DNA from 4 places in the Agrobacterium tumefaciens genome. Region 2 is predicted to be linked to each of the others. Evidence: predicted binding sites of a transcription regulator. Region 2 holds the regulator's gene; each other region holds the start of a gene.
The links. Region 2 encodes LexA, which represses DNA repair genes until DNA is damaged. Its sites were predicted from a motif close to TGTTCNNNNTGTGTTCNG; they were not measured.
Positions count from the first base shown of each region.

Region 1 (3,103 bases), 110 kb from region 2:
TTCCCAGCATGGCGGGCCTCCAAGCTCGATCCGGTGCAGGCCCTGCGTTACGAATAAGGACCGCTTCGCAATATGGCAAAAAAAACAGTGCTGCGGCTTACCGGCGTGGAACGGACCTATGGTCAGGGTGAAACGTCGCTTTCCATTCTGCGCAAGGCCGATCTTGAATTGAGAAGCGGTGAGATGGTGGCGCTCGTCGCCCCCTCCGGTACCGGAAAATCCACACTGCTGCATCTGGCGGGGCTTCTGGAACATCCTGACGCGGGTGAGGTTTTCATCAACGGCGCGCCATGCAACGGGCTTCCGGATGAAACCCGCACGGCGATCCGTCGCAGCGATATCGGCTTCGTTTATCAGTTCCATCACCTGCTGCCGGAGTTTTCGGCGGTGGAAAATGTAATGATGCCGCAGCTCATCGCCGGTCTGACGCAGGCTGAGGCGCGCAAGCGTGCCAGCGCCCTGCTGGATTACATGCGCGTCGGCCATCGCGGCGAACATCGCCCGGCCGAACTTTCCGGCGGCGAGCAGCAGCGCGTGGCGATTGCGCGCGCGGTTGCCAATGCGCCGCTTCTGCTGCTCGCGGATGAGCCGACCGGCAACCTCGATCCCGAGACCGCGCATTATGTTTTCGATGCGCTGGAGGCCCTGGTGCGCCAGTCCGGCCTTGCGGCGATGATCGCCACGCATAACCACGACCTCGCTGCCCGCATGGACCGACGGGTAACGCTTGCAGACGGCAAGATCGTCGACTTCTGATCGTGACGGCATAAGGCGACCGTCGCGAAGCCTTATGTGATCTGCTACGAAGCGGTGAGTCTCTTCGCCCTTGCGTCTTCGGGAAGACCCGCTCGTCCTTCCACAGTTGAATTTTTGAGAACCCGGAGGTGTTTTTTGCCTTCGGGTTTTTTTGCTTTGGAGTCAGGGGCTTGCCGATCATGCGAGCGGAACCGCAGCTGATTCTGCGGCGTTAACAAGAGGAATACCAGCAAAACCCTGTTGACAATCGAACAAAATGAGAACAAAGTTGGAACATAACGAGTAAGGAGAGACCAATGACTGATTTCATCCGTGACGTTGCCGCTTTCGCTTCCATCGCTGTCTTTGTTGCCAGCTTTTCGGTGATCCTCACTGCCCTGTGAAGGAAACACCGGCGCAGAAGCCTGTATGGAGGCCGCAAGGCTGTAGACTTTAAGCGCCGGAAATCGGAAAATCGCCCCCTCGATTCAGAATGACAGGACGACGATATGGGCGATACGGTTGTGCGTGGAGAAAACTCTGACGAAACGCTGAAAACGCCTGGTTTCGTCCATCTGCGGGTTCATTCCGCTTACTCCCTGCTTGAGGGGGCGTTACCCCTCAAGAAAATCATGTCCAAGGCCGTCGCGGACGGCCAGCCGGCAATTGCCATCACCGATACCAACAATCTTTTCGTTGCGCTGGAGTTTTCCGAAAAAGCGCGCGACGAAGGTTTGCAGCCGATCATCGGTTGTCAGGTGTCGATCGACATGCAGGATGCGGCGGAGGACCGCCGCAATCATAACAGTCATCTTGCAAAACTCCCCGCCATCGTGCTTCTGGCCGCCAATGCCGAAGGTTACGAGCGGTTGGTGGACCTGATCAGCCGCGCCTATCTGGAAGGCGAGGGTAGCGGCGGACATTCCGTGCATATTACCCGCGCGTGGCTGGAAGAAGCCTCCAATGCCGGGCTGATCGCACTGACGGGCGCTACTGGCGGTCCTGTCGATATGGCGTTGAAGGAAGGCCATGCCGCGCAGGCCAAAGAGCGGCTGCTGACGCTGAAGTCGCTCTTCGGTGACAGGCTCTATATCGAATTGCAGCGTCAGTCCGGCTACGACCGTTCCCATGAGCGACGCATGATCGGCCTTGCTTATGACAATGATATTCCGCTGGTCGCTACCAACGAGGCTTTTTTCCCTTCCAAGGCAGACTATGAGGCGCATGACGCACTGATGGCGGTGGCGCATAATGCCATCGTTTCCGATGACAGCCGCTTCCGCCTGACCCCCGATCATTATCTGAAAAGCCGGCAGGAGATGACGGCGCTGTTTGCCGACATTCCCGAGGCGCTGGAAAACACTATCGAGATTGCGCTCCGCTGCTCTTATGTGCTGAAGAAGCGCGGACCCATCCTGCCGCGTTTCACCGGCGCCAGCGAAGACCCGGAAGCGGCGGAACATGCCGAAACCGAGGAGCTTCGCCGCCAGGCGGTGGAGGGGCTGGATCAGCGGCTTGCCGCGCTCGGCATGTCGCCCGGCTATACGGAACAGGATTATCGCGAGAGACTGGATTTCGAACTCGGCGTCATCTCGCGCATGAAGTTCCCCGGTTACTTCCTGATCGTTGCCGACTTCATCAAATGGGCCAAGCAGCAGGATATTCCGGTCGGCCCTGGCCGTGGTTCGGGCGCCGGCTCGCTTGTGGCTTATGCACTGACCATTACCGATGTCGATCCGTTGCGTTTCTCATTGCTGTTCGAGCGCTTCCTCAATCCCGAACGTGTATCGATGCCTGACTTCGATATCGACTTCTGCCAGGACCGGCGCGAAGAGGTGATCCGCTACGTGCAGCGCAAATATGGCCGCGAACAGGTGGCGCAGATCATCACCTTCGGTTCGCTGCAGGCGCGCGCGGCGTTGCGCGATGTCGGCCGCGTGCTGGAAATGCCCTATGGGCAGGTGGACAAGATCTGCAAGCTGGTGCCCAACAACCCGGCCAATCCGACACCGCTGTCAAAGGCCATCGAGGAAGAGCCGCGCCTGCAGGAAGAGGCAGACAAGGAACCCGTCGTCGCTCGCCTCCTGGATATCGCCCAGAAAATCGAGGGGCTTTATCGCCACGCTTCCACCCACGCCGCCGGTATCGTCATCGGCGACCGGCCGCTGTCGAAGCTGGTGCCGATGTATCGCGATCCGCGGTCCGATATGCCGGTTACCCAGTTCAACATGAAATGGGTGGAAAGCGCCGGTCTCGTCAAATTCGACTTCCTCGGCCTGAAGACGCTGACGGTATTGAAGGTCGCCGTGGATTTCGTCGCCAAGCGCGGCATCAAGGTCGATCTTGCCGCCATTCCGCTGGAGGACAC
Region 1 is NZ_CP039903.1:992,639-995,741, forward strand. Features, by position in the region: gene CFBP6623_RS04995 (lipoprotein-releasing ABC transporter permease subunit) at 1-57, shown strand, start outside; gene CFBP6623_RS05000 (ABC transporter ATP-binding protein) at 73-756, shown strand; gene dnaE (DNA polymerase III subunit alpha) at 1,245-3,103, shown strand, end outside.
Region 1: dnaE (DNA polymerase III subunit alpha) is a predicted target of LexA. The motif match lies at 1,015-1,032, and genes of this name have one in related genera.

Region 2 (3,103 bases):
CACTTCTACTCAACCGCGATATATTGCGGCGCATTGGCTCGGTAGAAATAGGCTTCGCCGGCAATAATCAGCCGGGGGTGGTCGGACGACTACGCGCAGCAATTGCCGGGGCGAACAGGCCATGGAGCGAGCACCGCTACTACGACTGGAAAAGCGACCGCTTCGAATACGAGGTGCCGGAACCGGTCAGGCAGTTGCTGACGGCATCGCAATAAACGCCGTCAGCAGTGATATTCAGACCTTCACGCGCAGATCGTCAGTCAATGCGCCAATGCCGCTGATTTCCTGTTCATGCGCCGCATCGCGCCAGATCTCCTTCACTCCGGCCTCATACCACTCACGCATGGCGGGCAGGGTGAGCAGCCGATCGCAATAGGCTTTTGCCGCAGGTGAAAGATCGGCGCCATAGGTCTGGAAACGGAACGCCACGGGGCAGAAAAAAGCATCGACCGCCGTGAATTTCTGACCGGCAAGATAGGGACCGCCGAATTTTGTCAGACCTTCGCTCCATAACGCATCGATGCGCTTTATGTCTGCCGCAAGCCCGGCATCGCCACCCTTCGGCTTGACCCGAATACCGACCGACATGGGATAAAGATTGCGCAGTGAGGAAAAGCCGGCATGCATTTCGCTCGCCGCCGAACGCGACCATGCCCGCGCCTGCTTGTCGCTCGCCCAGACGCCCTGGTGCCGTTCTGCGAGATATTCGGCGATCGACAGCGTTTCCCATATCGTCACGCCATCATCGACAAGGCAGGGCACCTTGCCGGTCGGCGAAAAGCTGGAAAAGGCGACACCTTCGCCAAACGGAACAAGTCTCTCATCAAAGGCGATACCGAGCGTGCGCATCAACACCCACGGCCGCAGCGACCATGAGGAGTAGTTCTTGTTGGCGATGTAAAGATCGTACATGGCTTATCTCCCGGATATGACGCGCATTTCTATACCTGTCGGGGCATGATGGAATACCGAAAATAATCCATGGCACCCATAAGTCGCGTTGATGAATGACGGGGGCTTTGCACCGAGTATCACCATTCGGTGGCAGCGCCAGGCCAGCCGCATCCCCCAGCGTAAACGAACTCACGCAACCAGATGTCCACGGCATATGACGCAGTGGTGGCAACAGGCCGGGGGCAAGGCCGTAACAACGATATCCATATGAAACTGGAACTGATCTTTACCAGACAGAATGCAACTGTCTGCTGGAAGCATAAGATTGCCCGACACTCGCATGGTCAGCCGAATTCCGGAATTGCCGTCATCTTCGACAGGAGCCATCTCATGACGACGCCTGTCTTGAGAGGATGACGGTTAAATCAGATCAATGGTAACGGCGTATAAGTCCGACCAGCTTGCCCTGAATTTTTACCCGATCAGGCCCGAAGATACGGGTTTCATAAGCGGGGTTGGCCGCTTCCAGCGCGATGGAAGCGCCCTTGCGGCGGAAACGCTTCAGCGTCGCTTCCTCGTCATCCACCAATGCCACGACGATATCGCCCGGATTGGCGGTATTGCTGTTGCGGATGATGACGGTATCACCGTCGAAAATCCCGGCCTCGATCATCGAATCGCCCTTAACTTCGAGCGCGTAATGTTCACCCGAACCCAGCATGTCAACCGGCACGGCAACATCATGCGTATTGTTCTGAATGGCGGAAATCGGCACGCCGGCGGCGATGCGACCCATGACCGGAACGGTGACCGCGCCGCCGAGATCGTTGGCGGGCGCCTTGGGCGCCGGTGGGGGTTCTGGCGCCTTCGGCTTTCCGAGGCTGCCTTCGATGACGCTTGGAGAAAAGCCGCGCTGCGGCCTGGCACCCGGCGCATAGGCCTCCGGCAGCTTGATGACTTCCAGCGCCCGCGCCCTGTTAGGTAGCCGGCGAATAAAGCCGCGCTCTTCGAGGGCGGTAATCAGCCGGTGGATGCCGGATTTGGAAGCAAGATCGAGTGCGTCCTTCATTTCATCGAAGGAGGGCGGCACGCCGGACTCTTTCATTCGTTCATGAATGAAGAGAAGCAATTCCTGCTGTTTGCGCGTGAGCATGAGGAAAACACCCTTGAGAATCGTCGTTGAAGTCGCGAAACAAATACAGAACGAACACTATATGTTCCATATGTGTTCCGCAATCCCCTAAAATTTCGTGAAGCTGCTATCTGTTGTTTTGATGATTTGCCTGAAAGCACGAAATTGTGCTTTTCTGCCGTCCTAACTGTTCCGGCATGGCCATGCCGCATGCGACAGCAGGAAGCAGGGAAATGACGAAACCGTACCGCATCGACCATCTCGTACTGCCTGTCGAGCACATCGACGTCGCAGAAAATCGCCTTGGAAACCTGGGATTTACAGTAGCGCCAGCGGCTCTTCACCCGTTTGGCACGCAGAATGCCTGCGTTTTTTTCGCCGACGGCACGTATCTGGAGCCTCTCGTGATTGCTGATCCGGCTAAATATAATGCCTCGATTGGCCGGAAAGATGTGTTTACCGGGCGGGATCAGGCCTTCCGGAAACATGCCGGAGGGGAGGGTTTTTCCGCACTGGTCGCTGCAACGCAGGACGCTCTTGGCGATCTCGACCGATTCGTAGCCTCAGGCCTCTCGGCCGGAAATGTCTTTGAATTTTCGCGGCCAGTCAAAATGCCGGATGGTTCGCAGAGCGAGGCGGCTTTTCGGCTGGCTTTTGCAGCCAGTGGTTCCGCGGCGGATTTCTTTCTGTTCAGCTGTCAGCGGTTGCAGGCCCTGCCGGGCGACCGCGCGGCGCTGGAACGCCATGCCAACGGCGTTTCCGGCCTCAGCGAGATCGTGCTGTTTTCCGGTGGTGATGCGAATGCCGTGCAGCTGATCGAAACTGTGTTTGGCTGCGACGGCAAGATGTCTCCGGATGGAGATATGGTTTTCGCAACCGGCAATACCCGCATAAGATTGACGCGGAAGCCGGTCTTTGACGGACTGGCCTTTAGTGTTCCCGAGGAGGGCGGTGGCGGATTGCGCGGCGCAGGCGTCGTCTTTTCCGTTCGCGATCTTGCCGTGACACAGGCGGCACTTGCTGCTAATGGCGTGTCCAGCGCAGAAGCGGGCGGCCGGCTGGTGGTGCCCGCAGCGC
Region 2 is NZ_CP039903.1:1,099,349-1,102,451, forward strand. Features, by position in the region: gene CFBP6623_RS05485 (ComEC/Rec2 family competence protein) at 1-215, shown strand, start outside; gene CFBP6623_RS05490 (glutathione S-transferase family protein) at 235-912, opposite strand; gene lexA (transcriptional repressor LexA) at 1,325-2,047, opposite strand; gene CFBP6623_RS05500 (VOC family protein) at 2,260-3,103, shown strand, end outside.

Region 3 (3,103 bases), 170 kb from region 2:
AATTTTTCACCGTCTTGTAGGAGCGGGCGCCGTCCTGATAGTTGAATTCGATCTTGTCGTCGGTGCCCTGAAGGATGGCGTGCTGCGCTTCTTTCGAAAGGTCCGACCATTTGCTGGACAGTTTAAAACCGAAGGCCTTGCCAAGCGCTTCCAGCGTCTGGTTGTAATAGGGAGAAGACGACTTGGCCCATGGGGCGATGGCGCCGTCGCGCAGCGTGCGGGCAGGTTCCGGAACGATCAGATTCTCATCCACCTTCTGCTGCGAGCCGAGGCCATCGCAGCTGGGGCAGGCGCCGAAGGGATTGTTGAAGGAGAACAGCCGCGGCTCGATTTCCGGAATGGTGAAGCCGGAGACGGGGCAGGCGAATTTTTCCGAAAACAGCACACGCTCATGGGTTTCGTTGAGCGACTTGTTGGCGGAGCCGCCGGCGGCCGTTTCTTCCGGCGGCAGAGGCTTGTCGGCGAATTCGGCGATAGCCAGCCCGTCGGCGAGCTTGAGGCAGGTCTCGAGACTGTCGGCAAGGCGTGCTGCCATATCCGGGCGCACCACCGCGCGGTCGACCACCACGTCGATGTCGTGTTTGTATTTCTTGTCGAGCGCGGGCACATCGGCGATTTCGTAGAACTGGCCATCCACCTTGACGCGCTGGAAGCCCTTCTTCATCAGCTCGGCAAGTTCCTTCTTATATTCGCCTTTGCGGCCACGCACGATCGGCGCAAGAATATAAAGACGCGTGCCTTCTTCGAAAGCGAGGATGCGGTCCACCATCTGGCTGATGGTCTGGCTCTCGATCGGCAGACCCGTGGCCGGCGAATAGGGCACGCCGACACGCGCAAACAGCAGGCGCATGTAGTCGTAGATTTCCGTGACGGTGCCCACCGTGGAACGCGGGTTCTTCGAGGTGGTCTTCTGCTCGATGGAAATCGCCGGCGACAGACCCTCGATACGGTCGACATCCGGTTTCTGCATCATTTCCAGAAACTGGCGCGCGTAAGCCGAAAGGCTTTCGACATAACGGCGCTGGCCCTCGGCGTAGATCGTGTCGAAGGCAAGCGACGACTTGCCCGAGCCGGAAAGCCCGGTCATGACAATCAGCTTGTTGCGCGGCAGATCGAGGTCGATACCCTTGAGATTATGCTCACGGGCACCACGGATGGAAATCGTCTTCAGTTCACTCATGACAAGGCTCGTGGCAAGGCTCGGACAAAAATAACAGGCTTGATGGCGGCGCGTCCTTATGTAGTGACGCAGCCGGAGGTGTCGAGGTCTATTCCCTATCGGTCGGAGCTTTTCAGCCCACTTGACTCGAATTTCGCGATTAAATAGAACAAAAAAGGAACAAATAGCAAGTGCGAATATCCGCTGTTCGAAGCTCTGGATTATTCGTTGTGGATAGTTCCACGCTTGCGGTGCCCTTTGCGGGCCGCGATGGTTATTGTGTGCGGGATTTTTTTGAAATGCAATTGCCGGTCATGATGGCCGGCGGACAGGATGACGAGATGGCTGGTAGCGTAAACAAGGTAATTCTGATCGGGAATGTCGGCGCAGATCCCGAAATCCGCCGGACGCAGGATGGCCGCCCCATCGCCAACCTGCGTATCGCCACCTCGGAAACCTGGCGCGATCGCAATAGCGGCGAGCGCAAGGAAAAGACCGAATGGCACACGGTCGTGGTTTTCAACGAGGGCCTGTGCAAGGTCGTCGAGCAATATGTCAAGAAGGGCGCCAAGCTCTATATTGAAGGTCAGCTGCAGACCCGCAAGTGGCAGGACCAGACCGGTAACGACCGCTACTCCACCGAAATCGTGTTGCAGGGCTTCAACTCCACGCTGACCATGCTTGATGGTCGCGGTGAGGGCGGCGGCGGCGGCCGTAGCGGCGGCGGTGATTTTGGCGGTGGCGGAGATTACGGCAGCAGCGGTGGCGGTTCCAGCTCCGGTTATGGCGGCGGATACGACCAGCAGTCTTCGTCTCGCGGCGGCTCTTCGCGTGGCGGTGGCCAGCCTTCCGGCGGCTTCTCCAACGATATGGACGACGATATTCCGTTCTGAGCGGACGGCGAATGAGGTGACGCGTGACAGGAGGCAGGCATGAGTGATGATACGGCACCGAAACAGCCGACCACAAAACAACCGGCCACCTGGCGCATCATTCTCGCTTTTTTCCTCGATTTCTGGACGGCGTTTTTCGCCGCCGGGTTTCTCGTCGCAGCGGTCGCAGGCGGGCGCACACCACAAGGTTTTGCCCTGAACGGCCTGCCCGCCTTTATCGCCTTGGCGCTGATCATCGCCTATTTCATCGTGCTCGGCCGGTTTTTCGGTGGCACGCTGTGGCAGCGGCTTTTGAAGGCGAAACGTTAGCCAAACGGCTTTGCCGGTTTCTGCGGGAGCCGGTTATTTCGATGTCGTGGCGGTTACGCCGCGACTTTGTCGGCCAGCATCGCCACCATGACGTCGGATTGTGAGACAATCCCCACCATCTTGCCATTGGCGTCGATCACCGGCAGGTAATGCAGCCCTTCTTCCGCAAAACGGATGATGGCTTCTTCGATCGAGGTTTCCGGTCGCACGGTTCTGACAGGCGATGTCATGATGTCCTTGACGGTATCGTTGGGAGCACTTGAGCCGGAAAGAATGAGGCGCAGCCGCTGCAGAAAACCGATGGAGGGGCGGCCGTTTCTCCAGCTCGCCTTTTCCAGAAAATCCGTCTGGGTGACGATGCCGAGGATTTCGGCTTTATCGTTGGTGACGGGCAGCGCCTTGAAATGGTGGCTGTGCATCAGCGCATGGGCATGGCGCAGGCTATCGTCGGGGGCAACGCCAACCACATCGCGCGACATGACGCTGGCGCAATCGAGATGCAGCGCGCGGCGGCGATAGGAGCGCAGCTCGGTCTTGCGCAGGATGGTCTCCAGTTCCTCCCGGTCGATATCGAGGACTTCGTCATATTCCTTCAGCACCTCATCGAGGTCAGTGGAGGAGAAACCGATTTTCTGGATGGGGGTCGGATCCGTCGTGCCGTGGGCGGCCTTTCCGAGCTTCAGGCCATGCGGATAGGCGCGGCCGGTGGCATTGTTATAGGCAAGTGCCAGCGCAAGAAGGA
Region 3 is NZ_CP039903.1:1,270,446-1,273,548, reverse strand. Features, by position in the region: gene uvrA (excinuclease ABC subunit UvrA) at 1-1,180, opposite strand, end outside; gene CFBP6623_RS06365 (single-stranded DNA-binding protein) at 1,459-2,052, shown strand; gene CFBP6623_RS06360 (hypothetical protein) at 2,092-2,361, shown strand; gene CFBP6623_RS06355 (CBS domain-containing protein) at 2,415-3,103, opposite strand, start outside.
Region 3: uvrA (excinuclease ABC subunit UvrA) is a predicted target of LexA. The motif match lies at 1,325-1,342, and genes of this name have one in related genera.

Region 4 (3,103 bases), 570 kb from region 2:
GTATCCTGCCCTGTCCAGCCATGCAGGCAAACCAAGGCGCATCGGCAAACAAAAAGGGCCAGGCGAGGGAAAATCGCACGGCCCATTTCGTTTCGATCAGCTCATTTTCAGCAAAGTGGCCAGACACTCTATGCCCGGCCCCTTTTTTGAGGTGTCAGCCCTCGTCGCCGTCACCGTCGCTATCGCCGGCATCCGGGCCGCCATTCTGCAGGAAGCGGTCAGCGATCAGACCGGCATTCTGGCGCAGCGCCAGCTCGATCTCATTGGCCGTTTCCGGATTGTCGCGCAGGAAGGTCTTGGCGTTCTCACGCCCCTGCCCCAGACGCTGGCTGTTATAAGAGAACCATGCGCCGGATTTCTCGACGATACCGGCCTTCACGCCGAGATCGACAAGCTCGCCGGTCTTGGAAACACCTTCGCCATACATGATGTCGAATTCCACCTGCTTGAAGGGCGGCGCCATCTTGTTCTTGACGACCTTCACACGCGTCTGGTTGCCGACCACCTCTTCGCGCTCCTTGACGGCGCCGATGCGGCGAATGTCAAGGCGTACGGAGGCGTAGAACTTCAGCGCATTACCGCCCGTCGTCGTTTCCGGCGAACCGAACATGACGCCGATCTTCATGCGGATCTGGTTGATGAAGATCACCATACACTTCGACTTGGAGATCGAAGCGGTAAGCTTGCGCAGCGCCTGGCTCATCAGACGCGCCTGAAGACCCGGCAGGCTATCGCCCATCTCGCCTTCGATTTCCGCCCGCGGCGTCAGTGCCGCGACCGAATCGACGACCAGAACGTCGACCGCGCCGGAACGAACCAGCGTATCGGTGATCTCCAGCGCCTGCTCGCCCGTATCCGGCTGAGAAATCAGCAGGCTCTGCAAATCCACACCCAGCTTGCGGGCATAGACCGGATCGAGCGCATGTTCGGCATCCACGAAGGCGCAGATGCCGCCCTTCTTCTGGGCTTCCGCAATGGTCTGCAACGCCAGCGTCGTTTTACCCGAGCTTTCCGGACCATAAATTTCAACGATGCGCCCCTTCGGCAGACCGCCGATGCCGAGCGCGATATCCAGGCTGAGCGAACCCGTCGAAACGGTTTCCACTTCAACCACATTTTCATTGGAACCGAGCTTCATGATCGATCCCTTGCCGAACGAACGTTCGATCTGGGAGAGCGCCGCTTCCAGTGCCTTGCTTTTATCCACGGATTTATCCTCTACGAGACGCAAAGAATTTTGTGCCATCTGAACCACCTTTAGGTTATTGAAGCCGCACAGGCAATGAAGCAGTATGGAAATGGTATGTACTCCATTTGTTCTCATTTCGCAAGGCGCAGCCAGCATATTGAAAACAAATAGCGATAAGTGGTTTGTTCTATCTTTGTTTTTCGGGTTCGGCCTATCGCCGCAAACGAGAAGTGACAGGCAAACGAACACGGGGGTCGGCCGAATCGTCCGGCCTTTCCATCCGCCAAAGAGGGAAAAGCAAGCGTGAAGAAAATACTCGTTCTGGGCGGCGCGCATATCGACAGACGCGGCATGATCGAGACTGAGACGGCGCCCGGCGCCAGCAATCCCGGCTCCTGGATGGAGGAGGCAGGCGGCGGCGGTTTCAACGCGGCGCGCAATCTTGCCCGGCTCGGTTTTGCTGTCCGCATCATCGCGCCACGCGGCGGCGACGTGACGGGCGAAGCGGTGGCGGAGGCCGCAAAATATGCCGGCGTCGAAGATACACCCTTCATTTTCCTCGACCGCCGCACGCCAAGCTACACCGCCATTCTGGAGCGTGACGGCAATCTGGTCATCGCCCTTGCCGATATGGACCTCTACAAGCTCTTTACCCCGCGCCGCCTGAAAGTGCGTGCCGTGCGCGAGGCGATCACGGCAAGCGACTTTCTGCTCTGCGACGCCAATCTGCCTGATGACACGCTGACGGCCCTCGGCCTCGTCGCCCGCGCCTGCGAAAAGCCGCTGGCTGCCATCGCCATTTCCCCCGCCAAGGCGGTGAAACTGAAAGGCGCGCTTGCCGATATCGACATTCTCTTCATGAACGAGGCGGAGGCACGAGCACTAACCGGAGAGACGGCGGCGAATGTCCGCGACTGGCCCGGCATTCTGCGCAAGGCCGGGCTTGCCGGCGGCGTCGTCACCCGCGGCGCAAGCGAGGTCGTGGCTTTCGATGCGACGCAAACCGTAACGCTCAACCCGCCCCTTATCCGCGAGGTAAAGGACGTGACCGGCGCCGGCGACGCCATGGCCTCCGGTTATCTTGCCGCGATCGCCGAGGGAAAGACCATCGCGGAAGCGCTGAGACAGGGCGCGGCCGCAGCGGCCATCACCGTGCAATCGCCCTTCGCCACCTCGCAGGATTTATCAAAAGACAGTGTCGATGCCATGTTGGGACTTGTTCCCGCAGCTGAAATACTGGCATGAACCCGCTTTCAAGAATTGGAACAGAATAAATGACCCGCCCCATCTCCCCGCTCCTGCCCATCGTTTATTCACGGGAAGTCGCCGCCGCCAAGCAGCGCGGTGCGCCGATCGTGGCACTTGAATCGACCATCATCACCCATGGCATGCCCTATCCCGGCAATATCGAGATGGCCGAAAGCGTCGAACAGATCATTCGCGACCAGGGCGCCGTTCCGGCGACCATCGCCGTCATTCACGGCACCCTGCACATCGGCCTCGAAAAGGACCAGCTGGAGGCGCTCGCCCAGACCACTGACGCCATGAAGGTCTCGCGCGCCGATATCGCCTTCGCAATTGCCGAGCGCCGCACCGGCGCCACCACGGTTGCCGCCACCATGATTGCCGCTGCCCGCGCCGGCATCCGCGTTTTCGCCACCGGCGGCATCGGCGGTGTGCACAAGGGCGCGGAGGAGACGTTCGACATCTCCGCCGATCTGACCGAACTTGCCAAGACCGGCGTCATCGTCGTCTGCGCCGGCGCCAAGGCGATCCTCGACATCCCAAAGACGCTCGAGGTTCTCGAAACCAACGGCGTACCTGTCGTCACCTTCGGCTCGGAAGAATTCCCGGCCTTCTGGTCGCGCTCCTCCGGCCTGGCAAGCCCGCTTTCGCTGAACAGCCCGGCGGCAA
Region 4 is NZ_CP039903.1:1,670,536-1,673,638, forward strand. Features, by position in the region: gene recA (recombinase RecA) at 155-1,246, opposite strand; gene CFBP6623_RS08345 (carbohydrate kinase family protein) at 1,493-2,434, shown strand; gene CFBP6623_RS08350 (pseudouridine-5'-phosphate glycosidase) at 2,464-3,103, shown strand, end outside.
Region 4: recA (recombinase RecA) is a predicted target of LexA. The motif match lies at 1,373-1,390, and genes of this name have one in related genera.